2 regions of the Janibacter sp. DB-40 genome follow, and region 1 is predicted to be linked to the other one. Evidence: riboswitches for the same ligand, from Rfam matches in the RefSeq annotation. Region 1 holds a riboswitch; the other holds the start of a gene.
The links. A riboswitch is a leader RNA that binds a small molecule or an ion and turns the genes downstream of it on or off. The one in region 1 is predicted to bind thiamine pyrophosphate.

Region 1 (14,816 bases):
GCCGATCGCGACGGGCACGAGCACCAGGGCGACGACGCCGGCGACCTTGCCGAACTGCAGGCCGAGCTCGCCCTCCGCGCCGAAGTGGCGGATCGCGAAGTTCGTGATGAGCGGGATCGTGAAGGCCGCCAGCACCGAGTTGATGGCGGTGAGCGTGATGTTCAGCGCGATGTCACCACGGAAGAGGTGGCTGAAGAGACTCGCCGTCGTCCCGCCCGGGGAGGCCGCGAGCAGCATGACGCCGACCGCGAGCAGCGGTGGCAGGCCGAACGCCTTCACCAGGCCGAAGGCCACGACCGGCAGGGCCAGCACCTGCACGGCCAGGGCGAGCACGACGGCCCTGGGCTCCCGGCCGATGCGGGCGAAGTCGCCGACGGTCAGCGACAGGCCGAGGCCGAACATGATGATGGCCAGGGCGATCGGCAGGCCGACGGTGATCAGTCCGGAGTCCATGGCGGACACGATGCCACACAGGGTTACTCGTGAGTAGGAGAATCTCTTGCGGGTGCGTGGTCCGACGGCGAGGATGGCCCCATGGACGAGGTGAGCGAGCGCGTCGAGCAGGCCTTCGCCCGCACCCCGCGGTCCGGCTTCCTGCCCGAGCGGGAGCGCCACCGTGCGGCCGAGGACGGCCCGTTGGCCATCGGCGACGACCAGACCAACTCCCAGCCCAGCACCGTCGCCGCGATGCTGCGCCTGCTCGACGTGCGTCCCGGGCAGCTCGTGCTCGACGTGGGCAGCGGGTCCGGGTGGACGACGGCACTGCTGGCCGACCTCGTCGGCCCCGACGGGCAGGTCATCGGGGTCGAGCGCATCCCACGACTCGTCGAGACCTCCCGTGCGGCGCTCCTCGGGCTCGACCGCCCGTGGGCGCAGGTGCACCACGCCGACCCGGACGTGCTCGGCGCCCCCGGCCACGCCCCCTTCGCCCGCATCCTCGTCTCCGCGGAGGCGAGGGAGCTGCCCGAGCAGCTCGTCGACCAGCTCGCCACCGACGGGGTGATGGTCGTCCCGGTCGCAGGGGAGATGCTGCGGGTCGTGGCGCACCCGGAGGGCCCCCGGGTGACGCGGCACGGGCGGTACCGGTTCGTGCCGTTGATCTCCTGACGGAATGGACGAGCGCCTCGCGACCGTTGACGCCCACATGCGTGCACTGACCTATGACCGATACGGAAACGATGACGAGCTGCGGATGGTCGACCGCCCCGACCCGAAGGTCGGGCCGAGCGAGGTCCGCATCCGGGTGACCCGGGCGTCGGTCAACCCCGTGGACTGGAAGGTGATGTCGGGCGGCCTCGACCCGCTCATGGACAGCCACTTCCCGGTGGTCCCCGGGTGGGACGTCGCCGGTGTGGTCGACGAGGTCGGGCCGGACACCCCGGAGTTCGCGCCCGGTGACCGCGTCGCCGCCTACGCCCGCAAGCAGGTCGTCTCCGCCGGCACCTTCGCCGAGTACGTCACCGTCCGCGTCGACGATGTGGCCGCCGTGCCCGACGGGGTGACCGACGACGTGGCCGCGGCGCTCCCGCTGGCCGGACTGACCGCGCTGCGCGTCCTGGAGACCCTCGCGGTGACGAAGGGGGACACCCTCCTCGTCCATGCCGCCTCCGGAGGAGTCGGCCACCTCGCCAGCCAGCTCGCGGTCGCCTCGGGTGCGACGGTGATCGGGACCGCGTCGCCGGCCAACCACGACAAGCTCGCGGCCGTCGGAGCGACGCCGGTCGCCCACGGTGACGGGCTGGCAGACCGGCTCGCCGAGGTGGCGCCGGACGGCGTGGACGCGGTCGCGGACCTCGTCGGCGGTGTCCTCGACGTCTCCCTCGAGGTGCTGCGCGAAGGGGGTCGCCTCGCCTCGGTCGCCGACCCGACCGTCGAGGAGCACGGTGGCCGCTGGGTCTGGGTGCGCCCGGACGGGGAGCGTCTGGCGCGGCTGCTCGCCGAGGTCGCCGAGGGGCGGCTGCGTGTCGACATCGACCGCACCTTCCCGCTCGAGCAGGTCCCGGAGGCATTCGCCCTCAGCCGCGAGGGCGGCGCCCGTGGCAAGCTCGTCGTCGCCGTCAGCGACGAGGGCGCGGTCCTCGCCTGACCGCGTGAGCCGTCCCCGGCCGGGGAGGCTCACCCGCGTGAGTCGTCCCCGGCCGGGGCCGACGGCGAACATGCGACGGCCCCCGGCCGGTGCCACAGTGGTCCCATGGAGGAGAGCAAGGTCGCCAGCGCCACCGCCGTCGTCGAGGCCCCCGCGGACGTGGTCTTCGAGCAGATCGCCGACCCCGCGAACCAGCCGGCGTGGGACGGCAACGACAACCTCGCCCGGGCCGCGCCCGGTCAGCGGGTCCGCGCCGTCGGGGACGTCTTCTCGATGGTCCTGATCAAGGACGACATGGTTCGGGAGAACCATGTCGTCGAGTTCGAGGAGGGTCGGTTGATCGCCTGGCGACCCGCGGAGCCGGGTGCGCAGCCGTTCGGTCACCTGTGGCGATGGGAGCTGCGTGCACTCGAGGACGGCCGCACCGAGGTGACCCACACCTACGACTGGTCGCAGCTGACCGACGAACGTCGTCTCCCCCGGGCCCGCCGAACGACGTCGGAGCGTCTGCGGGCCTCGATCGAGCGCTTGGCGCAGCTCTGCACCGAGCGGGCCTGACCCGGCTCGGGGCTGCGGGGCTCACGAAGGGCGGGCACCCACCCGGTGGTGAGTGCCCGCCCGATTCCCCCCCCGGAGATGAACTCAGGCCCCGGCGTCCGCCATGCAGGAGTCGATGGCCATCATCAGCCCGTCCGTGAGGATGACGAAGTCGGCCTCCCCCAGGTAGCCGAAGGGCTTGGGGGCCTTGCCCTTGTTGTAGTAGGCGCCGCCACCGACGGTGGCCTTGGAGTGGATGAGTGGCTCCGACGTCGCACCGGTCTCCGCCATCCAGTGGTCGACTGCGATCGAGGCGTACCCGGCGCACTGCGGCTGCCCCATCTCCTCGGCGATGATCATCGCGCCCAGGTCGGTCAGGGGCAGCCAGGCCGTGCCGCCCCTGGCCAGCTGCTCGGCTGCCTTGTCGTTCCAGTCCACCTTGTAGCAGTGGTGCGCCGAGGCGACCGTCGCCGTCCCCAGCGTCAGCGCGGCCGCGCCTGCAATCACCCCGACCGACCGGCGAATGATGTGGTGTCCCATGACCGTCTCCCCATGTCCCCGTGCCGCCGGACCTCCCGGCGGTCTGGGAGCAAGCACACTCCGGTCGGCGCGGGTGTGCCATGCGTACATCTACCCATGGCGGGACGCGGTGAGACCGTCCTCCCTGTCGAGGAGGCCCATCCGGTGCGCGCGGGTGACGGCGCTCAAGCGGTCTCCGACGCGCAGCTTGCCGTAGATGTTGGAGCCGGTGCACCGTCCGCTCCGAGCAGCCCGCGAGTCGGGCGATGGTGTGCGCCTTGTGCCCGGCAGCCAGCAGGCGCAGCACCTGGGTCTCGCGCTCGGTCAGGTGCTTCGGGGGCAGGTGCTCGGGCTCGAAGAGCCGGACGAGGCCGGCGACGACGGGCTGCACGGCACGCAGCAGCGCCAGGTCCGCCTCGTCGTAGTCCTCGCCGCGACGGCCGATGAAGAAGACGACGAACTCGGCGCCCGGCCGCACGGGAAGCGCGGCCACCTGGTTGATCCCCCAGATCTCCAGGCTCCCGAGGCACTTCGGCGAGCTCTGCCACCGGTCCTGGCCGCCGTAGGCCCGGCCGGCGGTCGTCGGCTCGAGGTCGCCGGCACGGAAGCGGTCGATCAGGGGGTCCGGCCCCGCGTCGATGCGCATGTTCTCGCGCATGCGCGCCCGGGCCGAGGGGGAGGCCGACCGGCCGACGGCTCGCACGTCGTAGCCGAGGGGGGCGCCGTGGACCATCAGGCCCGCGCTGGAGCCGAGCCGATCGATGAGCAGGTCGCTCAGGGCCCCGACTCGGGCATCGGAGGTGCCCGGAGCCTCGACCACTGTGGCGACGAGGTCCACGACCGTGGCGAAGGGATCGCCCCCGCTGTTGGTGACCACGGGGCCATTGTCGTGGCGCCCGGGGGGCAAGTAAAGACGTCATGGGCGAGGTGGCCGACTGCTCGTCCACCCGGGTGCCCACCGCTGGCACCATGGGGAGCATGGACGCCGCACCACCACCTGCCGAGCCAGACGCCACGGACTGGACCTTCGTGCTCGAGGCCGGGTGCCCCGAGTGCGGGTACGAGCTGCACGACCCCGTCCTGACGGGAGAGCGCCTGCGGGCCGCGGTCCCGCGCTGGGCAGAGGTGCTGGGCCGCCCGGACGTCGCGCGGCGGCCCAGCGAGCACGTGTGGTCCCCGCTGGAGTACGCCAGCCACTCCCGTGACCTCGTGGCGGTGCTCGGTGAGCGCGTCGACGCGATGCTCACGGGGGAGGACCCGGTGCTCAGCGACTACGACGGTGAGGCGGCAGCGGTCCGCGGACAGTTCTGGGCCAACGACCCGGACGAGGTCGCGCAGCAGATCGCGACCGGGACCGAGTCCACCGTGGCGGTCCTCGGTCGCGTGAAGGGCGACGAGTGGGAGTGCACCGGCCGACGCGGTGACGGAAGGCCCTTCACCGTCACCGAGATGTGCCGTTACCTGCTCCACGACGTGGAGCACCACCTGCACGACGTCGAGGGCTGATGGGACACGTCCGCGAGGTCGTCGCGACGCTGCCCCCGGGGTCCTTCGCCTTCGTCATGGCGACGGGCATCGTCTCGGTCGGGATGGACCAGCAGGGCTTCGTCCTCGCCTCCCGCGTCCTGCTCGTCATCGCCCTGGTGGCATGGGTCCTGCTCCTCCTGGCACTGGGGACGCGGTGCGTGCTGTACCGCAACCGGGTGGTCGCCGACCTGCACGACCCCGTCGTGGCCTTCGGCTTCTTCACCGTCGTCGCCGGCACCGACGTGCTGGCGGTGCGCCTGGTCGACCAGTACTGGCAGGCCAGCGCCGCGATGCTCGCCTTCGCGGCAGTCGTCGGGCTCTTCCTCGGCTACGGCGTCCCCTGGGCCGCTGCCCTAGGACGGGCGGAGCGTCCCGTGCTCCAGCACGTCAACGGCACGTGGTTCATCTGGGTCGTCGCGAGCCAGTCGGTCGCCACCGCGGCGGCGAGCATCGAGCCGCACGTCCCGGCGGGTCGGTCCGAGATCGCCGTGCTCGCCGTGTCGGCCTGGTCGGTGGGCATCGTGCTGTACGCCGCCTGCGCGGTCTTCGTCGCCCTGCGGATCCTGCTCTACCCCTTCTCCCCGTCCGACCTCAACCCGCCGTACTGGGTCTCGATGGGCGCCATGGCCATCACCGTGGTCGCGGGCGCGAAGATCGTCGAGATGGACTCGACGCCGATCATCGACGTCACCTCCGGACTCATCGGCGGCCTGTCCGTGCTCGGCTGGGCCTGGGCGACGTGGTTGATCCCGGTGCTCTTCGCCGTCGGCGTGTGGCGCCACCTGCTGCACCGGATCCCGCTGACCTACGAGGCGACGTGGTGGAGCATCGTCTTCCCCCTGGGCATGTACGCGGTGGCGGGGATGTACATCGGGCGCGCCGACTCCCTTCCCATCGTCGAGGCGATCGGCTCCGCCTGGCTGTGGGTGGGCGCGTCGGCGTGGCTCTACGCGGCGGTGCAGATGGCCCGGTCGTCCTGGCGCCGGCGTCAGGACGCGGGCGTACGGTCGGTGGCATGACCACTCGTGACCAGGTCCATGTCCGCTCCGTCCGCGACGAGCCCGCCAGTGGCGACGGCCACCGGGTGCTCGTCGACCGGGTGTGGCCCCGGGGCGTGAGCAAGGAGGACGCCGCCCTCGACGACTGGCTCAAGGAGGTCGGGCCGTCCACCGAACTGCGTCAGTGGTTCGGCCACGACCCGGAGAAGTTCGAGGAGTTCGCGAAGCGCTACGAGAAGGAGCTCGAGGGCAACGAGGACTGGCAGACCCTGCAGGACCTCGTCGCCGAGCACGGCCGCGTGACCCTGCTCTTCGGCGCCTCCGACAAGGAGAACAACCAGGCCGTCGTCCTGCGGGACCTGCTCACCCGCTGAGCGCACCCCACCGCGGCTGCTCGTGGAAGTGGTGCACCGGTCCCGCGCCGGCCCCGACGGCCAGGTCCTCCCCGTGGCGAAGGGCGTCGGTGAGCCAGTCCTTCGCCTCCCGGACCGCGGGGAGCCAGCCGTCGTGACGGGGGCGAAGGGCGGCGATCGCCGTGCTCAACGTACAGCCGGTGCCGTGGGTGGCCGTGGTCGCGATCCGGGGGGAGCGCAGCTCGACCACGTCACCATCGGCGGCGTCGAGCCACACGTCGACCGACTCCGGCCCCTCCAGGTGGCCTCCCTTGAGCAGCACCCGGCGGGACCCGGCGCCGGCAAGTCGCTGTGCCTGCGTGATCAGACCCTCGCGCGAGGTCGCCGGTTCCTCCTCCAGGAGCACAGCCGCCTCCGGCACGTTCGGTGTGATCACGTCCGCTCGGGCGACGAGCTCGCGCACCGCGGCCACGGCATCGTCGGCGAGCAGCCGTGAGCCCGAGGTCGCGACCATGACCGGGTCCAGGACGACCGGGACGTCCGCGAGCGGGCCCGAGGCGAGCGCCGCGTGCACCGCCTCGACGAGCTCGCTCGAGGCGAGCATGCCCACCTTGACGACGTCGATCGCGACGTCGGCGACGAGGGTGTCGACCTGCGCGCGCACGACGTCGACCGGGACCTCGTGGACGAGCGTGACCCCCCGGGTGGATTGGGCTGTCAGCGCGGTGATGACACAGGTGCCGTAGGCACCGAGCGCGCTCGCGGTCTTCAGGTCCGCCTGGATGCCGGCACCCCCCGAGGGGTCTGAGCCGGCGATGGACAGGACGACCGGGGGGCGGGGGAGGGGGACCGTCATGCGAGCACCGTAACGATGTGGTTAGTGTGGAGGCACCCCCGCGGGAGCTCGGGCACGAGCTGAGATCGGACTGTCGCCGTCCGGACCGTCTGAACCTGTCCGGATCATGCCGGCGAAGGAAGAGGAGGCGCAGCATGCGCACATCCCATGAGGCCGAAGTCCACCCCCAGCACCGTCGGGTCGAGGTCGTCGACCCCCACGACCCGAGCGTCCGCGTGCCCGTCACGGCGATCTCCCTGGCGCCCGCGCCCGACGGGAGCGAGCACGAGGACGTGCACGTCTACCGCACCCGCGGCCCCGGCTCCGACCCGCAGGTCGGGCTGCCCGAGCTGCGCACGGGGTGGATCGAGGCACGCGGTGACGTCGAGACCTACACCGGCCGCCCCCGCGACCTGGCCGACGACGGCCGCTCGGCCGTGCGCCGCGGAGCGGCCTCACTGGCCTGGCGGGGACGGGAGCGGACCCCCCTTCGCTCGACGGCGGGGCGCACGGTCACCCAGATGCACTACGCCCGACGCGGTGAGATCACCGCGGAGATGCGGTTCGTCGCTCTGCGAGAGGGCTGCTCGCCGGAGATGGTGCGGGACGAGGTGGCCGCGGGCCGGGCGATCATCCCGGCCAACGTCAACCACCCCGAGTCCGAGCCGATGGTCATCGGTCGGGCCTTCCTGACCAAGATCAACGCCAACATCGGCAACTCCGCCGTGACCTCGTCCATCGCCGAGGAGGTCGACAAGCTCACGTGGGCCACGCGGTGGGGTGCCGACACCGTGATGGACCTGTCCACCGGCGACGACATCCACACCACGCGCGAGTGGCTCATCCGCAACAGTCCCGTCCCCATCGGCACCGTGCCGATCTACCAGGCGCTGGAGAAGGTCGACGGCCGAGCTGAGGAGCTCTGCTGGTCCGTTTTCAAAGACACCGTCATCGAGCAGTGCGAGCAGGGGGTGGACTACATGACCATCCACGCGGGAGTGCGCCTGCCCTTCGTGCCGATGACCGCCGACCGCGTCACCGGGATCGTCTCCCGCGGCGGCTCGATCATGGCCGGTTGGTGCCTGGCCCACCACGAGGAGTCCTTCCTCTACACCCACTTCGACGAGCTGTGCGAGATCTTCGCGCGCTACGACGTGGCCTTCTCCCTCGGCGACGGTCTGCGGCCCGGCTCGATCGCCGACGCCAACGACGAGGCCCAGCTGGCCGAGCTGCGCACCCTCGGCGAGCTGACGCAGCGGGCGTGGGAGCACGACGTCCAGGTCATGGTCGAGGGGCCCGGGCACGTCCCGATGCACCTCGTGCGGGAGAACGTCGAGCTCGAGCAGGAGTGGTGCCACGGCGCCCCGTTCTACACGCTCGGCCCGCTCGTCACCGACATCGCGCCCGGCTACGACCACATCACCTCGGCCATCGGCGCCGCCGAGATCGCCCGGTACGGCACGGCGATGCTCTGCTACGTCACGCCGAAGGAGCACCTGGGCCTGCCCAACCGGGACGACGTGAAGACCGGTGTCATCACGTACAAGATCGCGGCGCACGCGGCCGACCTGGCCAAGGGACATCCCGGCGCCCGGATGCGTGACGACGCGTTGAGCAAGGCGCGCTTCGAGTTCCGGTGGCACGACCAGTTCGCGCTCTCCCTCGACCCCGAGACCGCGATGGCCTACCACGACGAGACACTGCCGGCGGAGCCGGCGAAGACGGCGCACTTCTGCTCCATGTGCGGGCCGAAGTTCTGCTCGATGCGGATCAGCCAGGACATCCGGGACGCGTACGGCTCGGCGGCCGACCAGCGTGCCCTGATCGAGGAGGGCATGGCGGCGAAGTCGCGCCAGTTCGTCGAGCTCGGCGCCAGCGTCTACGTCCGCCCCGACACCGAGACGCCTGCGCGATGACCCTCGTGCCCGGACTGCCGCCCGCCGGACGGGCCGCCGTGCGCGGGGGCGTCATCGGCAACTACGTCGACCAGCTGAGCATCTTCCTGCCCGTCGTGGCGCTCGCCCCCGCCCTGGCGACGCTCGCCGGTCCGCACGCCGGGGTCACCGCCGGTGCGTCGGTCATCGTCGCCACCCTCCTGGGCCGCCCGATCGGGTCCATGGTCTTCGGTCGGCTCTCCGACCGGATCGGGCGCACCCGCACGACCAAGGTGGCCATCGCGGGAACCGCGGCGTGCAGCCTGGCCATCGCGGTGGTCCCGACCCACGAGAGCATCGGCGTGCTCGCCATCAGCACCGTCGTACTCCTGCGGTTCATCGGCGGGGTGTTCCTCGCCGGGGAGTACACGTCGGCCATCCCGTTGGCGATGGAGTGGTCGGTGCCCCGCCGCAGGGGCCTCGTCTCCGGTCTGATCATGTCCATGGCCCCGTGGGCGCAGTCGACGATCGCCTTCGTCACCGCCGCTCTCATCGCGCTCCTCGGACCGGAGACCTACGCCGCGTGGGGGTGGCGCCTCGTCTTCGCCGCCGGGGGTGCAGCAGGTCTCGCACTGCTTGGCTACTACTCCTCACGCGTCGCGGACGCCCCGCACGTCGTGCGCCAGCGGGAGCGCGCGGCGGAGGAGGGCGCCCCCGCGGCGCTCGGTCTGCGGGCCGTCCTCGGTGGCCACTACGCGGGGGCGTTCTGGCAGATGTTCGGCCTGATGACCGGTCTGTGGCTCATGACCAACATGGTCGTCATCCTCGCCACCGGTCGGCTCGGGGCCGATGCCGGCCTGACCGGCAGCCGGATCGCGGTCGTCATGGGCGTCGCCGCCGTCGCCCAGGCGCTCGTGATGTCGGTGACCGGCCATCTGTCGACCGTCGTCGGCCGACGACGGTTCTTCATCGCGTGGGGGCTCGTCGCCGCCGTCGCGGCACCCCTGCTGTGGTGGGGCACGCTCGCTGCCGGCGTCATCCCCGTCATCGTGGGGATCGCTCTGCTGCAGGTGATCACGGTGTGCGGCTACGGTCCCGTGGGCGCATACCTCTGCGAGCGGTTCCCCGCGCACGTGCGCTCGACCGGGTACGGGACCGCATACTCCCTGTCCATCGTCGCCCCGGCCCTGTGGCCCTGGTGGCTGCCCACGGTCGAGGGCGCCCTGGGCCATGATGGGTCGGTCGCCGCGGTCCTCGTGGTCGGTGGCCTGCTCGTCGCCGGCTGTGGCGCCCTGGGTCCGCGACTGGCCCCGGCGGAGCTGGACCGCGACGTCGAGAGCCTCGCCCGGGCGAGGGACGAGGCCTCGTCGGAGGCGGCGTTCGCCGGTGGTCACTCATGACGGCCGACCTGCGCGCCGAGGTCACTACGGCGGTCGCCCGGGTGCGGGACCGCTCGCCCCTGGTGCACGGAGCCACCGGATCGGTGACCCGGGCCCTCGTCGCGGACGGCCTCCTCGCCGCGGGCGCGCGCCCGATGCTCACCGAGAGCGTCGCGGAGGCTCCCACGCTCGTCACCGTCGCGGATGCACTGCTGATCAACCTCGGCTCGTTGAGCACCGACGGGATGGCCGGCTTCGTCCCCACGGCGCGGGCGGCGCACGAGCGCGGCATCCCGTGGGTGCTCGACCCCACGGCGATCGGGCTCGCGCCGGTGCGCACCCCGATCGCCCACGACCTGTGCGCGCTCGGTCCGACGGTGGTGCGGGGCAACGCCTCCGAGATCCTCACCCTGTCCGGCGGGGGCCGGGGCGGACGGGGCGCCGACAGCACCGCCACCCCCGACGACGCGGCGACCGCGGCCCGCCACCTGGCCGATGGACGGTGCATCGTCGCCGTATCCGGCGAGCGCGACCTCATCACCGACGGAGAGCGCACGATCCGCGTCACGGGCGGATCGGCGATGCTCACCCGGGTCTCCGGGACCGGTTGCCTCCTCGGCGGGCTGACCGCAGCGTTGCTGGCGGTCGCCGCCGGCGGCACGGAGGCGAAGGGGGTCACCCCCTTCGCCTGCGCCGTGGCCGCCACCGCGCTGCTCACCGTGGCCGCCGACCGGGTGGGCGCCATGGGCCCCGGGAGCTTCAGGGTGGCGCTCCTCGACGCGCTCGACGCGGTGAGTGCCGCCGAGGTGGGCGATGGGGTGGGTCTGGCGTGGGAGTGACCGACTGGCGCCTCACCCTCGTCACCTCCGGCGACGGCCAGGCGACCGTGACGGCCGCCGCCGCGGCTGCCGCGGCCGGCGCGGGTGTGGTCCAGGTGCGCTGCAAGCACCTGCTGGCCGGCGACCTCCTCACCCTCGTCACGGCCGTCGCCGAGGCCGTCGCCCGGGTGGCGCCCTCGACCCGGGTCCTCGTCAACGACCGGGCCGACGTCGCCCACGCCGCCCGCCGCAGGGGGGTCGCGGTCCACGGCGTCCACCTCGGGCAGGCAGATCTCCCCGTCGCCGAGGCACGCGCGCTCCTGGGGCCCGATGCGATCATCGGCCTGACAGCGGGGACACTCGACCTCGTCGGGCAGGCGGAGTCGCGGCGGGGCGCGGACCGTCCGGACTACCTCGGTTGCGGACCCTTCCGGCCCACCCCGACGAAGGACATCGGGCGTCCGCCGGTCACGCTGGCGGGCTACCCGGCCCGGGTGGCGGCCACGCGTCTGCCGGTGCTGGCCATCGGCGACGTGACCGTCGCGGACGTCCCCGCGCTCGCCGGGACCGGCGTCGCCGGTGTCGCGCTCGTCCGCGAGATCATGGGGGCCGGCGACCCGGCGGCGGCCACCCGCGCCTGTCTGGCGGCGTGGGGACGGTGACTCAGGCCACCTTCGCCGCCATCTCGTCGTCGACGAAGACCGGTCGGGCCACGCGCAACCCGGCCACGGTGATGCCCACCCCGCTGAGCATGAGCAGCAGGAGCACGACGGTCCACCCGCCCGTGACGGCGCGGAGGACGCCGACGACGAGCGGCCCGAGACCGGCGAGGAGGTACCCCACCGGTTGGACGAAGCCCGACAGCTGCGCCGTCACGCGCGGGTCCCGTGACCGGGCGGTGATCAGGGCGATCGCGGTCGGGAAGGCGAAGCCGGACACGCCGAGCAGCGCCGCCCACACCCACGGCAGGGCCGTCGGGGCCAGGAGCAGGCCGAGGTACCCGCTCGAGGCGAGCACACCGAAGGCGACCATCCAGACCGACAGGTGGCGGCCGCGGTCGATGACGGTGGGCATGAGCAGCCCGCCGAGGATCCCGAGCCCGGCGACGATCGAGGTGTACGCCCCGGCGGAGGTCGCCGAGAGCCCGGCGTCGCGGTAGATCTGCGGCAGCCAGCCGAACTGGACGTAGGCATTCATCGACTGGACCGCGAAGAGCGCGGTGAGCGCGATCGCGGTCGGCGAGTGGATCATGCGGCCGTTGACGACGCTGCCGGTCCGTCGGTGCACGCGGTCCTTGGCGCTGATCACCAGCCACGGCACGAGGGCGAGCAGGGCCACGACCCCCCACACCCCGAGCGCCCCGCGCCACTGCCCCGGGGCGACCTGCGCCAGGGGAGCGGCGAGGAGCGGACCCATCGAGCCACCGATGGTCAGGCCCATGCTGTAGACGGTCATCAGCCGCACGCCGCCGTCGAGCGAGTGGGCCTTGATCCACGCCGGGACGAGCACGTTGCCCAGGCCCATGCCGGCCAGACCGACGGCCGTGAGCGCGATGAAGACGACGGCGGAGTCGGTGAGCACCCGCAGGAGCAGTGTGACGACGAGGGCGGCGACGCCGAGGGTGATGCCCTTGGACAGGCCGACCCGTTTGGCCAGGGCCACGGCGACGCCACCGGCGAGCGCGAAGGTGAAGCCGGGGAGCGCGGTGAGCAGGCCGGCGAGCGTCGGGCCGAGGGACAGGGCGGCGCTCAGCTCCTGCAGGAGCGGGCCGACGGAGGTGGCGCCGGGGCGCAGGTTGATCGAGATCAGCGCGACCCCGATGACGACGAGCACTGCGGGGAAGGGGGGACCCGGTCGGGTCTCGGGGCGCGTGCTCATCAGTCGGGTCTACCACCCGCGGGTGGTGGGCGCCCAACCGGTCCGCGGTGGGGCTCCGCCTAGGATCTGGCCATGCTCGAGCAGAGAGACCACCGCGTGCCGACGTGGGACGAGTACTTCCTGGGGATCGCCGACGCCGTCGCGGCCCGCGCCAAGTGCACCCGTCGTCGCGTCGGTGCGGTCCTGACGATCGAGCACCGCATCATCGCCACCGGGTACAACGGTGCCGCCCCCGGTGAGCCCGACTGCCTCGAGGGCGCCTGCCCGCGTGGGCAGCTCGACTACGAGGTGATCCCCGGCCTGGGTGACTACGACCGGCCCGGGACGCCCGGCTTCTGCATCGCCATCCACGCCGAGGTCAACGCGCTCCTCTTCGCCACGAGGGACACGAAGGGGGCGACGGCCTACATCACGGACCCGCCCTGCCCGGGGTGCCGCAAGGCCCTCGCCGCCGCCGGCATCATCCGCGCCGTGTGGCCCGGCGGCTCGCACGACCGACACGGACTGACCCACTGGTCGTGAGCCGCCCGGGGGTGGGATGCTTCAGCCATGAGCACCGACGCGAGCATGCAGGACGCCCCGACGCCCGCCGGGGCCGTCATCGCCGCCATCGACGGCAGCCACCGTGACCCGGCCGTCCTCGACTGGGCCGCTGCCGAGGCCGTCGCCGTGGGCGCACCCCTCCATCTCGTCCACGCCGTCGACCTCGGCACCCCGCTGTCCGCGTACGGGGAGCTGCTGACCAGCCCCGACATCGTCGACAAGGTCGAGCAGGAGTCGGTGCGCGTGGCCACCGAGGCCAGGGAGCGCGTGACCGCGACCCACCCCGCGCTCGCCGTGACGATCGCGCTGCCCACGGGCGCCCCGGCAGGTGGCCTGCTCAACGCCGCCGACGGCGCGCGGTTGCTCGTCGTCGGCTCCGCCCGCAAGACCAAGGCCGAGCGGATCGTCCTGGGCACGACCTCGCTGAGCGTCGTCGCGCACTCACCCTGCCCCGTCGTGCTCGTGCCGGAGGACTGCGACGTCAGGGGCGACGGCCGGGTCGTCGTCGGCATCGACGGCAGCGAGCACAGCCGGTTGGCCTTCCAGTACGCCCTCGAGGTCGCCGCGCTGCGGGGCAAGACGGTCACGACCGTCACCTCGTGGAACGTCGAGGTCGTGAACGGCGTCGTCGTCACCGAGCCGGGCTCGCCCGAGTGGGAGACGGTCGACAAGCGCTACCGCGACATGGCCGAGGCGACGATCGCCGACCTGCGCGCGGCCCACCCCGAGATCGACGTCTCCGTCGAGGTCCACCACGGCCGCGCCGCCGACACGCTCGTCGAGGTCGCCCATGGCGCCGACCTGCTCCTCGTCGGCTCCCGCGGCCGCGGAGGCTTCCGCGGGATGCTCCTCGGCTCGGTGTCCCAGCGGATCCTGGGCCGGGCGACCGTCCCGGTCGGGGTGCTGCACAAGCACTAGGCCGCTTCCTCCGGAGTGGTCAGGGGAGGTGCCTCTGCCGCCGGCCACGCTCCTACCGACGCGGGCCCGGTGAGTGGTGATGGAAGCGCACGAAGGGAGGGGGCGGCACGGCTCAGGCCGAAGTCCGGACCGGCACTGAGAGGCACCTCTGTGTACGCCACGAGTCCGGACTTCGCGCCAAGGGCCGCCCCCTCCCTTCGGGAGCGGACGCCTCGACGCCCTCGGGAGCGGACGCCTCGGGCCTTCGGGAGCGGACCTGCCGAGCAGCGGACGCCTCGGGTAGCTCCGGACCGAAGGCGTGAACTCAGCCCGCGTGCTCGGCGTGGAAGCGCCGGATCGCCTCCGCGCCCTCCTCGGTGTCCTGGGGGCGGTGGTCGGTGTCGCGCAGGACGAGGTGCTGCGCCCCCTTCGCTGCGAGCGCCTCGGCGACCTCGGTGTAGAGCGGCCACTGGTCACCGGTGATCACGAGCGTCGGCACGAGCCGGAGGGTGTCCGCGCGCAGCGAGATCTCCCACGGCGCCGGGGTCGTGCGCATGCGCGCGGCGACCTCC
Region 2 (14,816 bases), 1.0 Mb from region 1:
CGCAGCGGGGAGGAGTACTCCGTCGTCGCCGCGGACGGCTCGCTGCCCCTGCCGGCACCGGCGTTGGACGCCTTCCCACCGGGGACGCTGGTTCGGGTGCACCGGGACGAGGGCGGGCAGTGGCTGCTGATGCCCGGCGAGGAGGAGGCATGAGCGCGCCCACGCGTCGCGGGACCGCCACGGGACCGGCACCCGCGGACCTCGTGATCGAGGGGCTCGGGGTGGTCTACGGCGACGTGCGTGCGCTGGGTGACGTTGACGCGACCGCCCGCGCCGGTGAGGTCACCGCGGTCACCGGGCACTCCGGTGCGGGGAAGACCTCGCTGCTGTGGGCCGTCGGGGGCCTGCTCGCACAGGCCCGGACCGAGGGCACGGTCTCCCTGGGAGCGCGGACCCTCGGCGACGAGGAGTCGGCCCGGGCCGCGGGCGCCGTGCTCATCCCGCAGGGCAGCGCCCTGGCGGAGGTGCTCACGGCCCGCGACAACGTCGCCGTCCCGCTCCTGGCGGCCGGGACGGCCGGCGGCGATGCGACCAGGCGGGCCGACGAGGCGCTCGCCGCGGTCGGTCTGGGGGAGCACGGCAGCCACCTCGCCGAGGAGCTGTCCGGCGGTCAGCGCCAGCGGGTGGCCGTCGCCCGCGGACTGGCCCTCGCCTCCTTTCGTCTGGACGAAGGGGGCGTGGTCCTCCTCGCCGACGAGCCCACCTCCGAGCTCGATCACGACACCCGGGAGCGGGTGGTCGCGCTGCTCCAGGGCGTCGCCCGACGTGGCGGGATCGTCCTGCTGGCGACCCACGACCCCGAGGTCGCCGAGGTGGCCCACGCGGTCTGGCACCTCGACGCCGGCCACCTCACCACCGCAACTGCTTAGGCTCCTGCGAAGGGGCGGCGCCCACCCCGCAACTGCTTAGGCTCCTGCGAAGGGGGCGGCGCCCACCCCGCAACTGCTTAGGCTCCTGCGAAGGGGGAGGCGCCCACCCCGCAACTGCTTGGGCTCCTGCGGATCAGGGGGTGAGCAGGATCTTGCCGATGTGGCCGCTGGCCTCCAGCTCGCGGTGCGCGTCGGCCGCCCGGTCCAACGGGTGGGTGCCCTGGATGATCGGGCAGACGGCGCCGTCGTCGATGAGCGGCCACACGTGCTCGCGCACGGCGGCGACGATCGTGGCCTTCTCCTCGGGCGGACGGGCCCGCAGCGAGGTCGCGATGACGGCGGCACGCTTGCTGAGCATCTTCCCGAGGTCGAGCTCACCCGTGCGACCGCCCATGAGCCCGATGACGACCAGCCGGCCGTTCGTCGCCAGGAGGTCGACATTGCGTGGCAGGTACTTCGCACCCATGACGTCGAGGATGACGTCCGCGCCGTGCCCGTCGGTGGCGCTGCGGACCTCCTCGACGAAGTCCTGCTCGCGGTAGTTGACCGCGATGTCCGCGCCGAGCTCGCGGCAGAAGGCCAGCTTCTCCTCGGTGCCGGCGGTCACGGCCACCGTGGCGCCAGCGGCCTTGGCCAGCTGGATCGCCATCGTGCCGATGCCCGAGGAGCCGCCGTGGACGAGGAAGACCTCACCCGGCTGCAGGTTGGCGGTCATGAAGACGTTGGACCACACGGTGCAGGCCACCTCGGGCAACCCGGCCGCATCGCGCACGGACACACCCTGCGGGACCGGCAGCAGCTGGGCGGCCGGCACGAGCACCTGCTCGGCGTAGCCGCCGCCGTCGACGAGCGCGCAGACCTCTTCGCCGACGGACCAGCCGTCGACGTCGGGGCCCACCTCGCGGATCGTGCCCGAGACCTCCAGGCCGGGAAGGGGGGAGGCCCCCTTCGGCGGCGGGTAGAGGCCCTTGCGCTGCATGACGTCGGCCCGGTTGACGCCCACGGCGACCGTGTCGACGACGACCTGACCCGACTGCGGGCGCGGGTCGTCGACGTCGGTGGCCTGCAGGACGTCGGCGTCCCCGGGCTCGGTGATCGAGATGCCCCGCACGTCAGGAGCGCTTGCGGCTGTGCTTGCTGATCTCGTCGGCGTTGGCGCCACCCTCGGCCAGCTCGCGCTCCATGTTCTCGCGCATCGGCTTGGGCAGGTGGCCCGCCGAGCGCTGGTAGATCGCGGCGGCCTGACGCGTGGTGAAGGTCCGGGCCAGACCGACGGCCAGACCAACGAGGGCGGCGTAGGCCAGCGCCTCCCCGAACGGGATGTCCGGGTTGGTCGGGTCGATCTCGGAGTCGTGCCCGGCCTTCTTCCAGATCGCCGTGATGACCTTCTTCGACACGATGCCGGCGATGATCGCCGACCCCGTCCCGAGCAGCTTCCAGACCATGTTGCCCACGTCGGTTGTCCCTTCGTCTAGGGGGGCGCAGCGGATGCCGCGCCAAGTACTCGTCGTGCACAACACTGCCACAGGACGGGCCGCCAGCACTGGTCATCGCGCGTACAGCGAGTATGCTGGCAGGGCACGACAGGGGAGCGCACAGCGCTGAGAGTGCGGGCAACCGCAGACCCTCGTACCTGATCCGGTTCGCACCGGCGTAGGGAGTCGAGTCTCAAGGGCCCTCGTCGATGCCGAGGCCCCCGGGGCCGCGGTCATCGGCGGTGGGAACCCTCCCTGTGGGTTCATCGACACAGGAGAAGCACCCACATGACCACCACCAAGCCGACGGACCACGTCCGCGCCGGCACCGTCCTCGCCACCCGCCCGTTGATGGGCTGGCGCACCGTCGACCTGCTGACCGTCGCCTTCCTCGGCGTGGCCTTCGGCGTCGCCTACTGGGGGTACGGCCTCCTCTACAACGGCCCGATCTCCGCGCTCGGGCTGGCCTTCCAGCCGCTGTTCGGCCTCTTCGTCGGCTTCTGGTTCATCGCCGGGATCGTCGGTGGGCTCGTCATCCGCCGCCCGGGCGCGGCCCTGGCGTGCGAGCTCATCGCGGCGACCGTCTCCGCGCTCTTCGGCAACCAGTGGGGCGTGACGACGATCGTCTCCGGCCTCGCCCAGGGCATCGGCGCCGAGCTCGCCTTCGCGATCTTCGCCTACGCGTCCTTCGGCCCGATGGTCGCACTCCTGTCTGGCGCCCTCTCGGCGCCGCTGGAGTGGCTCTACGAGATCGGCACCTACTTCCCCGACTGGACCTGGACGTGGAAGCTGGCCTACCTGCCGCTCATGGTCGCTTCCGGCATCGTCATCGCCGGCCTCGGTGGCTGGCTGCTCACCCGGGCGCTCGCGCGCGCCGGCGCGCTCAACCCCTTCCCGCCGGGCCAGGAGGTCCTGGAGCAGAGGGCGGTCTGATCGCGGTGACCGTGATGCGTCGCCAGCCCACTCGGCCGGGTGGAGGTGCACGCGGCGAGGACTTCTCCGCGCGCACGCCTCCACCAGCGAAGGGGGGAGAGGTCGAGGTCCGCGGCCTGACCTGGCGCCCGATGGGCCGTCGGGAGCCGGTGCTGCGCGACCTCGACCTGACCGTCCCCGCGGGCCAGCGGGTGTTGCTCGTCGGGCCGAGCGGGTCGGGCAAGTCCACCCTACTGCGGGCGCTCGCGGGTCTGCTGCTCACCGTCGACTCGGGAGACCTCTCCGGCACCGTGCGCCTCGACGGCCGCGCGCCGGGCGAGCGGCCGGGGTCGGTCGGGCTGGTCCTGCAGGAGCCCGGCTCCGGCACCGTCGCGGCCACGGTCGGCCGGGACGTCGCCTTCGGCCTGGAGAACATCGCCCTTCCCGCGGAGGAGATGCCGCCGCGCGTGACGGCTGCGCTCGAGAGGGTCGGTCTGGGCCACCTGCCGCTGGACACACCGACCCACACCCTCTCGGGCGGGCAGACCCAGCGCCTCGCCCTCGCCGGGGCCCTCGCGCTGCAACCGTCCCTGCTCCTGCTCGACGAGCCGACCGCGATGCTCGACGACGCGACCGGCGCGGAGGTGCGCGATGCCGTCATCGCCGCCGGCGAGGGGCTGACCACGGTCCTCGTCGAGCACCGCATCGGGCCCTGGGTCGACCTCGTCGACCGGGTCGTCGTCCTCGACATCCACGGGCGGGTCCGCCACGACGGCACCCCTGCCGCGGTGCTCGCCGAGCACCACGACGAGCTCGTCGCCGACGGCATCTGGGTCCCCGGGGCGCCCGCACCGGAGCCGACGGTCATCGACCTCGGACCCCTGCACCGGCCGCACCCCGCCGGCACCGACCTCGTCACGGCGGAGCCGCTCCGCGTCGAGCGGCGTCGTACCCGCCTCGACGGCAGCACGGAGGTCATGACCGCCCTGGCCACGGACGAGACCCTCACCGCCACCGCAGGCCGGACCACCGCGCTCGTCGGGCCCAGCGGCGGCGGCAAGAGCACCTGGCTGGCGGCGACGGCCGGGCTGCTGCCCCCTTCGTCCGGTCGCGTGGTGACGCACGACGGGCGCGACGTCGCGGACCTGCCGGCCGAGGAGGTCGCCGGCCGGCTCGGCTGGGTCCCGCAGTGGAGCTCCAGCGCACTGCTCGCGCGCACCGTCCTCGACGAGGTCATGCTCACCGGTCGCACGCTCGGCACGCAGGACGAGGGGAGGGCCCGTCACCTCCTCGAGGCGCTCGGCCTGGCCCACCTCGAGCGGGCCGACCCGCAGACGCTCTCCGGTGGTGAGCAGCGCCGCCTGGCGGTTGCCGCGGCACTGGCCCACGGCCCCGGGGTCGTCCTCGCCGACGAGCCCACCGTCGGGCAGGACCGCGGCACCTGGGCGGCCGTCGTCGGGCTGCTCATTGCGCACCGGGAGCGGGGAGGTGCGGTCGTCACCGCGACGCACGACCCCGACCTCGTCCGGCTCGCCGACGAGGTGCACACCGTCCTGCCCCCACCGCCGCGCGAGGCGCCGCCACGACCACGGGCGGTGCTCTCGGCGTGCGGGCCGCTGTCCCTCTTCGCCGCTGCCGCCCTGCCGATCGTCGCGGCGGTGCTCTCGCCGGGGTGGCGGACCTCGCTCGTCGTCCTCGCCTTCCTCGCGCTCGGCGCACTCGTCGGCCTCGCCAACCTCCCCGGCAGCGGGCGTGGCTGGACCGTCTCCGGTCGCTGGCGTGGTCTGGCGATCCGCCTGGTGCCCGCGCTGCTCGGCGGCCTCGGCGTCGGCTGGTCGACGTGGCTGCTCGGCACCCGGGACCTCGGCGACGCGCTCTCGGCGGCCACGCGCATGCTCGTCATCGTCGTGCCGTCGGCGATCACACTCGCCTTCATCGACCCCGACGACCTCGCCGACCACCTCGGCCAGCGCCTCCGGCTACCAGCACGGCCGGTCGTGGCCGTCGGTGCTGCACTGCAGCGCATCCAGTCCTTCGGGGCGGCGTGGACCGAGGTCGGCTGGGCACGACGGCTGCGGGGCCGGGGCGTCAGCTGGCGGCACCCGCGCAGCGTGGTCGCGTACCTGTGCTCCTCCACGATGGGGATGTTGCTGCGCTCGCTCGGCTCGGCCGCGACCCTCGCGGTCGCGATGGACGCGCGCGGGTTCGCCTCGGCCGGGCGCCGGACCTGGGCGACCCGTGCCCCGTGGCGGCTGGCGGACACGCTCGTCGTGCTCGTGGCGTGCGTGCCGATTGCCATCGTCGTGGCGGGTCGCTTCCTCCGAGTGTGAGCGGGTGAAGGAGGGGGTGTGGCCCGGCTCAGGCCGAAGTCCGCACCGGTCACGGCAGGTGACGACTACCCGTAGGTGTGCGGACTTCGCGCCAAGGGCCGCCCCGCTCCCTTTGCCCGCTCTATCCTCGACCGACGGCGCGACAGAGGGCACGATGGAGGCATGGCACGCCTGCTCGTCGTCCACCACAGCCCGACCCGCTCGACCAAGGCGCTGCTCGATGCGGCGCTCGAGGGCGCGCGACACCCCGACATCGAGGGGGTGGAGGTGGAGGTGATCCCCGCGCTCGAGGCCACCGCCGACGACGTCCTCGCCGCCGACGGCTACCTGCTCGGGACGCCGGCGAACTTCGGCTACATGTCCGGGGCGCTCAAGCACTTCTTCGACTCGACCTTCCTCCAGGTCGGCGGCGCCCTCGACGACTCCGGGGGCGCGGGGGAGGGACAGGCCGGGCCCACCGCCAAGCGGCCCTTCGGGCTGTGGGTCCACGGTCGCTACGACGTCACCGGCGCCGTCCGCGCGGTGACCTCGATCGTCTCGGCGCTGGAGTGGAAGCAGGCGGCGGAGGTCCTCGAGGTCCTCGGCGACGTCGACGAGGACGCCACCGACCGCGCCACCGAGCTCGGCGGCACCCTCTCCGCCCTGCTCTCCTCCTGACCGCCGCGGTTCCGCGTCGCAGGAGCCTAAGCAGTTGCGAATGGCGGGCCGTGTGAGTTGCAGGAGCCTAAGCAGTTGCGAGTGGCGCGCGAAGGGGGACCCCACCGAGAGCGGTGGGGTCCCCCTTCCTGCCCTGCCGGGGCTCAGGCGTGACGTGCGGTGTATCGGCTGTGGCGGGGGGCGTAGCGCGCGTTGGCGCGGCGCAGCGCGTAGGCCGCGACGACGACGAGCAGCGCGTAGGCCGCGACGGCCATCCAGCCCCCGACGAGGCCGACGGCGGTGCCGATGGCGACCACGGAGACGACGACGCAGCAGACCGCGATGAGGTTGCGGCGGACCGCTGCGATGGACTCGGGCGACGCGTGACGGCTGCGCAGGCTGTGCCCGACCGGGGGGACGACCCGCTCGAGGTCACTCTCCGGCACGGCCTCCGTCCCGGTCGTGATGGTGTCGACCGTCGGCGCGGCAACGGTCGCGGTCGTCGCCGGCCCGGTCGTGGCGCCGACGGCCTGCGTCGTGGACGCGATCGGGTCCTTGCCGGGAGAGGCGGACTCCTCGACGGCGTCACGGAAGGCGAGGGTGGGGATGAGCGCGGTCTCGACCACGTCGTCATCCGTCGCGAGCATCGCCTCCAGGTCCTCGGCCGGAACGGTGCGCGCCCGGGAGACGGACGGCAGGGCGGTGGGCCCCGAGGTGGACGGCGTGGTGCTCGTGGTGCTCATGTGAACAACTATCTCTTGCGCCGAAAGCGAATTCGTGCATGTCAGTCGTTCGGGCGTGTCTCCAGATCGGCGACTGTCCCGGTGGCCCGGGCGACCTCCTCCTCCAGCCGACCGACGTCGGCGGCGGCCGCCTCGAGGGCCGCGAGCGCCTCTGAGTGGGCCAGCCGCGCGGCGCCCAGGGCCCGCTCGTGCTCCCGCAGGTCCTCCCTGGCCTCGGCGAGTTCACGCTCGCGTGCCCGCTCCGCCGCCGCGTCGGCTGCCGCCCTGGCCTCGGCCGCTGCGTGGGCGTCCTCGGCGTCCTCGGCGTCCTCAGTGTCCTCGGCGTCCTCTGACTCGTCGACCCCGTCGGCGTCATCGGTCTCCGCGACCTCCAACTCCGTCTCGTCGTCCGCCCCCTCCGGGTCGTCGTCGCTCTGCGACAACGGCGGGACGAGCCGCAGCACCGCCACCGCGTCATCGAGCTCGACCTCGCCGAACCCCGCGTAGGCCAGTGGCCGCAGCAGCCGGCCGGATGCGAGCGCCTCCCCGCTCGCCGGGTCCGCGAGGGCAGCCACCGCCGTCGAGGAGACCCCGTCGGCCGCGCCGGCGCCGAAGGGCGTGCCGGTCTCCTCCCCGCAGCGGCGGGCCGCGGCGACGAGGGCCTCGATCGCCTCGTGGCGCTCCGGCCGGGCCGCGGACAGGGCGGCTCCGTCCCCCTTCGCCTGGGCGGTGCGCATCCGCTCACCCAGGTCGAGCAGGTCGGCGACCACCTCCGGCTCGGAGCGGGCGACCCGGTTGAGCAGCCACGCGACGACGGTCGGCTTGCGCAGGGTCTTCAGCTCGTCGACGAGGCCGGGTGCCTCCTCCTTCGCCCGGGCCACGAGGCGGGTGCGCACGGCGACGAAGTCCGCCAGTGGCGCACCGTAGAGCTCGTCCACCGCCTCGGCCAGGTCCATGACCACCGATCCTGTCAGCCGCGCGCCTCGGCGATGCGGGTGAGGCGCTCGTGGCGGGCGGCCCAGCCCCCTTCGCCGCGATCCGGCACGTTGTCGTCGGCGCCGTGCCAGCCGACGGCCCCGTCGACCATCTCGCGCAGGATGTCCGCCTGCCCGGCGTGGCGGGCCTCCTCCTCGATCAGGTGCACGAGGATCCGCTCGAGCGTCACCGTGTTGCCCGGCGCCCACCACGGCACCGAGCGGCAGGGCCTCGATCGTCGCGTCGGCGTGGGCGAAGCACGCCTCGACCCACTCGATCACCTCGGCCATCGACTCCTCCTCGGTCGCGAAGAGGTCGGTGTCGTCCTCGACCGACACCCCGGGGGCGTCCCACGGCAGCGGCAGGTCGCTCGGCCGGCCGAAGGTCTCCCCGAAGTAGCCGAGCTCGCACGAGCCGACGTGCTTGTAGAGGCCGAGCAGGTTGGTGCCGGTCGGGGTGCGGGGGAGTCGTGCGTCCCGCTCGGACAACCCCTCCAGCTTGAGGCGAAGGGAGTCGCGCTGGCTGCGCAGGACCGTGTGCAGGATCGTCTTCGGATCGTCGGTCATCGCTGCTCCTCGCGGGTCGGGTGCGTCCACCCTCCCACCGCCGGGATGCGCGCACCACGGAATCGACGGACCGTCCAGCGGATGTCCAGCCACCACGTGCCGGTCTCCCAGCCCGATCGCCTAGATTCTGTCCCGATGACCTCTCTCCCGCGCACCCTCCCGTGGCTCGTCGGCCTCACGGCGCTGCTCGGGGCCGGCTCCCTGCTGGCCTCGGGCCTGCAGGACGTGCGCGCGGAGATGACGGGGGCGCCTGCCTTCGCCTTCCTCCGCTGGAACCTCTTCCTCGCCTGGGTGCCGTACGTGGTCGCGCTCGTCCTCGTGGGGCTGAACAGGGTGCGGGCGCCGGGCTGGCTCCTGGCTGTCCCGGGCCTGGTGTGGCTGCTCTTCCTGCCCAACGCGCCGTACATCCTCACCGACTTCATCCACCTCGGGGCGATCCCGGGAGCGCCGATGTGGTTCGACGCCCTGCTCATCGGCGCCTTCGCCGGCACCGGGTTGCTGCTCGGGATGGCCTCGCTGCTGCTGGTGCACGACGTGGTGGGGTCGCGACTCGGGTCGCTCGCCGGGTGGGTGCTGGCGATCGGTTCCCTCGCCCTGTCCTCGCTCGGGATCTACCTGGGCCGCTTCCCGCGGTTCAACTCCTGGGACGTGCTGACCAACCCGGAGGGGCTCGTCGGGGTCGTGCTCTACCGGCTCGGCGACCCGCTCGGCAATCCGTTCCTGCTCAGCTTCGCCACTGCCATGACCGCCGGACTCGTCGTGTCCTACCTCGTGACGTGGGCGCTCGGCCAGGTCCTCGTGCGGCGGCCGGTCGGGCGGGTGGCCCAGCCCGGCGCGTGAGCAGTCCGCTTCCATGCGGGCTCGGGGCGGCTGCGGGCCCGTCAATCCGGGGCGGCGTAACCCCCCGTTGGCGCCTCGTCCGGCTCTAGGCTGATAACGCGTCGACCGACGCAGATCCTCTCGTGATCGCGAACCCTTACAGGATGGGTGGAGCCACATGGACGTCAAACCAGTCATTGTTGGAGTCGACGGGTCCCAGGACTCCGTCCGGGCCATGAAGTGGGCGGCGGAGTACGCCAAGCACATCAGCGCGCCGCTCCAGGTCGTGATCGCCTGGGAGGTGTCGACGCTCTACGGTGAGACCTTCTCCGACAACTGGGACCACACCGCCGTCGAGAAGAAGCACCGCGAGGTGGCCGAGGGGGTCGTGAGCGAGGCGCTCGGCGACGGCGCGCAGGTCGACGTGCGTGTCGAGCACGGCAACGCCTCCGAGGTGATGGTCCGCGCCTCCCACGATGCGCAGCTCATCGTCGTCGGCAGCCGGGGGCACGGTGGGTTCACCGGGATGCTGCTGGGCTCGGTGAGCCAGCACCTCGTCACCCACGCGCGGTGCGCGGTCACGGTCCTGCCGCACGAGAAGTCCAAGAAGTAGGAGCCGTTCTCTGGCCCCACCCCTACTACGTAAGGTAGTATTGGTGCCGGGCCGGGGCGCTGACGGCGATCCGATGTGACCGTCAGGGCCGGATCCGAACCGACGGGGGCGCACACCTCCGTACAACATGGCAGGAGGGCGACATGGCAGTGGAACCGATCATCGTCGGCATCGACGGGTCCGCGGACTCCGTCCGAGCACTGAAGTGGGCGGCGGAGTACGCCCGGCTGGTGGAAGCGCCCCTCGTGGGTCTGGTCGCCTGGCAGCTGGAGCCGGTCTACGGGTACATGGCGATGACCAACTGGGAGACGGCCGAGTCCGTGGAGGGGGAGGCCCGCGAGATGCTGGCCGAGACCATTCGCACCACCTTGGGGGAGGACGCGCAGATCGAGCACCGCAGCGTGCGGGGGCACGCGGCGCAGGTGCTCGTTGAGGCATCGCACGATGCGCAGCTGGTGGTCGTGGGCAGCCGCGGCCACGGAGGCTTCACCGGGATGCTGCTGGGTTCGGTGAGCCAGCACGTCGTCACCCACGCGCGCTGCGCCGTCACAGTGATGCCGCACGAGGACCAGCACAAGAAGTAGGCGACCAGCGTCGTCGACAGTGCGGGAGCGACCCGGGTGCGGTCGCTCCCGCACTGCTGTCCCCACGGGTTCGGCAGAGCCTGCGCGGGCGGTGATTCGTCGCGCCATCGCGCGGATGGCAGAGTACCGAGGGTGACTACCCGGGCCGCGACCGTGCAGGAGCGACCCCCCGTCCCCCGGGAGATCCTCGTCCTGGTGGCCGCGGCATTCGTCATCGCCGTCGGCTTCGGGCTGATCTCCCCGGTCCTGCCGCAGTTCGCGCAGAGCTTCGACGTCACCGTCGCCGCCGCGACGGTCATCGTCTCCGCCTTCGCCTTCTTCCGCCTGCTCTTCGCGCCCGCGGGTGGCGCGCTCGTCACCCGGCTGGGCGAGCGTCCCGTCTACCTCACCGGGCTGGTCATCGTCGCGCTGTCGACCGGCGCCTCCGCCTTCGCGCAGTCGTACTGGCAGCTGCTCGTCTTCCGCTCCCTCGGTGGTATCGGCTCGACGATGTTCACCGTCTCGGCGATGGCCCTGCTTGTGCGGATGGCCCCGCCGGTGATCCGCGGGAAGGTCTCGTCGATGTACGGCAGCGCCTTCCTCGTTGGCGGCGTCATCGGTCCCGTCATCGGTGGTCTCCTCGGCGAGCTCGGGATGCGCGTGCCCTTCGTCGTCTACGGGATCGCGCTGCTCATCGCGGCGGGCTTCGTCGGCGTGATGCTGCGGGGCGCACACATGCGTCCCGACCCCACGCGGACCGAGCTGGCGCCGATGACCGTGCGCGAGGCGCGACACAACAGTGCCTACCGCGCCGCCATGGTCTCCGCCTTCGCCAACGGGTGGACGAACTTCGGCGTCCGGGTCGCCGTGCTGCCCCTCTTCGCCGTCGCCGTCGTCGGCGAGACCTGGGCTGCCGGTGTCGCGCTCGCCGTCGGTGCGGGCGCGACCGCACTGACCCTGCAGTTCTCCGGTCGTCTCGCCGACACGGTCGGACGCCGTCCGCCGATCATGGTCGGTCTGGCCCTGAGCGCCCTCGGCATGGGCACGATGGGTCTGTCCGGAGGGCTGGTGCTCATCCTCGTGCTCTCCACGGTCGTCGGTGCCGGCGCCGGGCTGCTCAACCCGGCGCAGCAGGCGAGCGTCGCCGACGTCGTGGGCAACGACCGCTCCGGCGGCAAGGTGCTCGCGGGCTACCAGATGTGCCAGGACGCGGGCGGGATCGGCGGCCCGATCCTCGTGGGGCTCGTCGCGGACTACGCCGGGTGGGGCTGGGCCTTCGCCCTGAGCGGGGTCATCTCGGCGCTCGCGATCCTCCCGTGGCTGCGCGCGCAGGAGACGCTGGCCGTTCACTGATGGGGAGGATGCGGATGATTTCGGGCCCATCCGCTGTTGGCGCGGACATGCAGATCGACATCTGGTCCGACATCGCCTGCCCGTGGTGCTACATCGGCAAGCGCCGCCTCGAGAGGGCGCTGGCCGACTACCCGCACCGGGACGAGGTGGGCGTGACCTGGCACAGCTACCAGCTCGACCCCGGCCTTCCCGAGCACTACGACGGCACCGAGGTCGAGTACCTCTCCTCCCGCAAGGGGATGCCCACCGAGCAGGTGCAGCAGATGTTCGCGCACGTGGCCGAGCAGGCCGCGGGCGAGGGGCTGGCCTACGACTTCGACTCGCTCGTCGTCGCCAACTCGGCCCGCGCCCACGAGCTGCTGCACCTCGCCAAGGAGCGTGGCCTGGGCGACGAGGCCAAGGAGGCCCTGCTCTCCGGGCACTTCGAGCACGCCGCGGACATCGGTGACGTCGACACCCTCGTGCGTATCGGGACCTCCGTCGGTCTGGACGAGGGGGAGATCCGCTCGGCCCTCGCGGACGGCCGCTACCAGGCCGCCGTCGCCTCCGACATCGACATGGCCCGCCAGATCGGGGTGACCGGTGTCCCCTTCGTCGTCGTGGACATGAAGTACGCGGTCTCCGGGGCGCAGCCGCCGGAGGTCTTCCGCGAGGTCCTCGACAAGGCATGGGGTGAGCGCACCCCCGCCCTCCAGGTCGTCGACGGCGGCGATGCCGACGCGTGCGGCCCCGACGGCTGCGCCATCTGAGCCTGCGGCGTAGCGTCGGGACATGACACCTGCAGAGCTGCTCATCGACGCCTTCGACCGCGTGCGCGACGGTGCCTTCGCCGTCGTCGACGGCCTGACCGAGGACCAGCTGGCACACCGGGTCACGCCCGACGCCAACTCGATCGCGTGGCTGGTCTGGCACGCCCACCGCGTCCAGGACGACCACATCGCCGACGCCGCCGGCCTCCAGCAGGTCTGGGCCGCGCGGGGGTTCATCGAGCACTTCGACCTCGACCTCGACGAGGACGACACCGGCTTCGGGCACACCCCTGCCCAGGTGGCCGCGGTACGTGCCCCCGCCGACCTGCTGGCCCGGTACGTCGAGGAGGTCCACGCGCAGACGATGGCGTGGGTGGGCGGCCTGAAGGAGGCGGACCTCGACTGGGTCGTCGACACCTCGTGGGAGGAGCCGGTCACCCTCGGGGTCCGGCTGGTCAGCGTCGTCAACGACATCACCCAGCACATCGGCCAGGCCGCCTACGTGCGCGGCCTGCTCGACGAGCACCCGTCGGCATGAGGGAAGGGGGCGGACGTGGCCGGTGAGTTCGTGGTCGAGGTGGACACCCCGATGGCTCCTGCGCAGGCCTGGGCGTGCGTGTGGGACCTCGACCGCCACACCGAGGTCATCCCGCTGACGACGGTCGAGACCGTCCCACCCGCATCGCACCTCGGCGTCGGCACGGAGTTCTGCGGCCGGACCGGGCTCGGCCCAGTCGGCTTCGACGACCGGATGCGGGTCGTCGTCTGGGAGCCGCCCACCACGGGCGCCGGCCGCGCCGTCGTGGCCAAGACCGGGTCCGTCATCGCTGGTGGGATCGAGGTGGCGTTCACCCCCCACGCGGGCCGCACCCGGATCACCTGGCGTCAGCACGTCGAGCTGCCGTGGCTTCCTTCGCGCCTGTCGGGTGCGGAGCGACTCGCCGCTCGCCTCGTCGCACCCGGGTACCGCATGGTCCTTCGGCGGCTGCTCGCCTGACTGCGGTGGCGACGGCAGCACGGGCCCGGAGATTCGCACGTGGTCGGGGGGCCCGGATCGACACGCGGCGACCGTGTGCCTGCGACCCGCGAGTCACGTCCGCCGCTTGGTCCGTCCGGTCGCCGGCGCCGTCCACGGGTCCTCGGGCCACGGGTGCTTGGGGTAGCGACCGCGCATCTCGGCACGCACCTGTGAGTACGGCCCGGACCAGAAGGACGCGAGGTCGTCGGTGACGGCGAGCGGGCGCCGCGCGGGGGAGAGCAGGTGGAAGAGCACCGGCACGCGTCCGTCGACGAGCAGTGGCGACTCCGCGAGGCCGAAGCACTCCTGCAGCTTCACCGCGACCACCGGTGCGGCAGAGGGGTCGTCGTGCTCCGGCCACGTGATCGCCACCCGCGACCCGCTCGGCACCGACAGCCGCTCCGGCGCCAGCTCGTCGAGTCGCGTCGCCGCGGGCCACGGCAGCAACCGACGAAGGGGGTCGGTCAGGTCGATCCTCGCCACCGGCGTCCCCGTGGCGATCCGCTGCAGCTCGGGGCCGAGCCACTCGTCGAGCCGTCTCGCGAGTGCGGCGTCGGAGACGTCCGGCCACGGGGCGTCGAGGTGGTGGTGCAGCACGGCCAACCGGCGCCGCAGCGCGTCCGCCGCCGGTGACCACACCAGGAGGTCGAGCCCACGGTCGGCCAGGGCGCGGGCCACCGCGTCCGCCCCCGTCGAGGCGTCGGCCCGGACCGGGGTGGAGCTGAGCTCGATGGCGCCGATGGCGTCGACCTCGCGGGCCGTGACCCTCCCTTCGCCGAGGTCGGCCCGGGTCTCGCGCACCCGCAGCCCGGCGCCGGCGGTCTCGGCCTCCTCCCGTATGAGGCCGGCGGCCAGCCGGATGACGGCACCGGTCCCGGCTGCCACCCGCCCCTCGGCCCGGGCGACGTCGGCGACGACGATCCACTCGTGGTGGCGAAGGGGGTTGCCCGCCGGCAGCGCCGCACGCGTCCCGGAGGCCAGCAGGTAGGTGGGGCCGTCACCGACGCGTCTGGCGATGCGACCGGGGTGGGCCAGGGCGGTGACCAGACCCGTTGCGTCCGAGCGGGACCCCTCCGTCTCTGTGGCGACGAGCCGGGTCAGGCGCTCGACCTCGCGGCGCCAGCGGGAGGCCTCGCGGCCACGGCCGGAGCGCAGGTCGCCCACCAGCCGGTCGAGATCGCCGTCGTCGCTGCGCAGGTCGTCGGCGAGCGCGGCG

Region 2: another riboswitch for thiamine pyrophosphate. It lies ahead of PVE36_RS14425 (ECF transporter S component); the one in region 1 lies ahead of thiC (phosphomethylpyrimidine synthase ThiC).

The regions. Positions count from the first base shown of each region.
Region 1 is NZ_CP120360.1:675,094-689,909, forward strand. It holds gene PVE36_RS03345 (bile acid:sodium symporter family protein) at 1-453, opposite strand, end outside; gene PVE36_RS03350 (protein-L-isoaspartate O-methyltransferase) at 535-1,107, shown strand; gene PVE36_RS03355 (NADP-dependent oxidoreductase) at 1,145-2,086, shown strand; gene PVE36_RS03360 (SRPBCC family protein) at 2,192-2,644, shown strand; gene PVE36_RS03365 (hypothetical protein) at 2,729-3,163, opposite strand; gene PVE36_RS03370 (DinB family protein) at 4,121-4,648, shown strand; gene PVE36_RS03375 (tellurite resistance/C4-dicarboxylate transporter family protein) at 4,648-5,688, shown strand; gene PVE36_RS03380 (DUF488 family protein) at 5,685-6,041, shown strand; gene thiD (bifunctional hydroxymethylpyrimidine kinase/phosphomethylpyrimidine kinase) at 6,031-6,876, opposite strand; TPP riboswitch at 6,907-7,016, shown strand; gene thiC (phosphomethylpyrimidine synthase ThiC) at 7,011-8,771, shown strand; gene PVE36_RS03395 (MFS transporter) at 8,768-10,129, shown strand; gene PVE36_RS03400 (hydroxyethylthiazole kinase) at 10,126-10,947, shown strand; gene PVE36_RS03405 (thiamine phosphate synthase) at 10,938-11,588, shown strand; gene PVE36_RS03410 (MFS transporter) at 11,590-12,804, opposite strand; gene PVE36_RS03415 (deaminase) at 12,877-13,326, shown strand; gene PVE36_RS03420 (universal stress protein) at 13,354-14,265, shown strand; gene PVE36_RS03425 (alpha/beta hydrolase) at 14,570-14,816, opposite strand, start outside.
Region 2 is NZ_CP120360.1:2,988,001-3,002,816, reverse strand. It holds gene PVE36_RS14445 (ATP-binding cassette domain-containing protein) at 1-153, shown strand, start outside; gene PVE36_RS14440 (ATP-binding cassette domain-containing protein) at 150-869, shown strand; gene PVE36_RS14435 (NAD(P)H-quinone oxidoreductase) at 1,003-1,980, opposite strand; gene PVE36_RS14430 (DUF4235 domain-containing protein) at 1,982-2,314, opposite strand; TPP riboswitch at 2,445-2,546, shown strand; gene PVE36_RS14425 (ECF transporter S component) at 2,633-3,277, shown strand; gene PVE36_RS14420 (ATP-binding cassette domain-containing protein) at 3,292-5,586, shown strand; gene PVE36_RS14415 (NAD(P)H-dependent oxidoreductase) at 5,749-6,243, shown strand; gene PVE36_RS14410 (hypothetical protein) at 6,387-6,965, opposite strand; gene PVE36_RS14405 (hypothetical protein) at 7,007-7,900, opposite strand; partial or broken gene PVE36_RS14400 (DinB family protein) at 7,915-8,485, opposite strand; gene PVE36_RS14395 (DUF1361 domain-containing protein) at 8,621-9,325, shown strand; gene PVE36_RS14390 (universal stress protein) at 9,483-9,917, shown strand; gene PVE36_RS14385 (universal stress protein) at 10,061-10,501, shown strand; gene PVE36_RS14380 (MFS transporter) at 10,634-11,833, shown strand; gene PVE36_RS14375 (DsbA family oxidoreductase) at 11,881-12,582, shown strand; gene PVE36_RS14370 (DUF664 domain-containing protein) at 12,605-13,120, shown strand; gene PVE36_RS14365 (SRPBCC family protein) at 13,136-13,579, shown strand; gene hrpB (ATP-dependent helicase HrpB) at 13,673-14,816, opposite strand, start outside.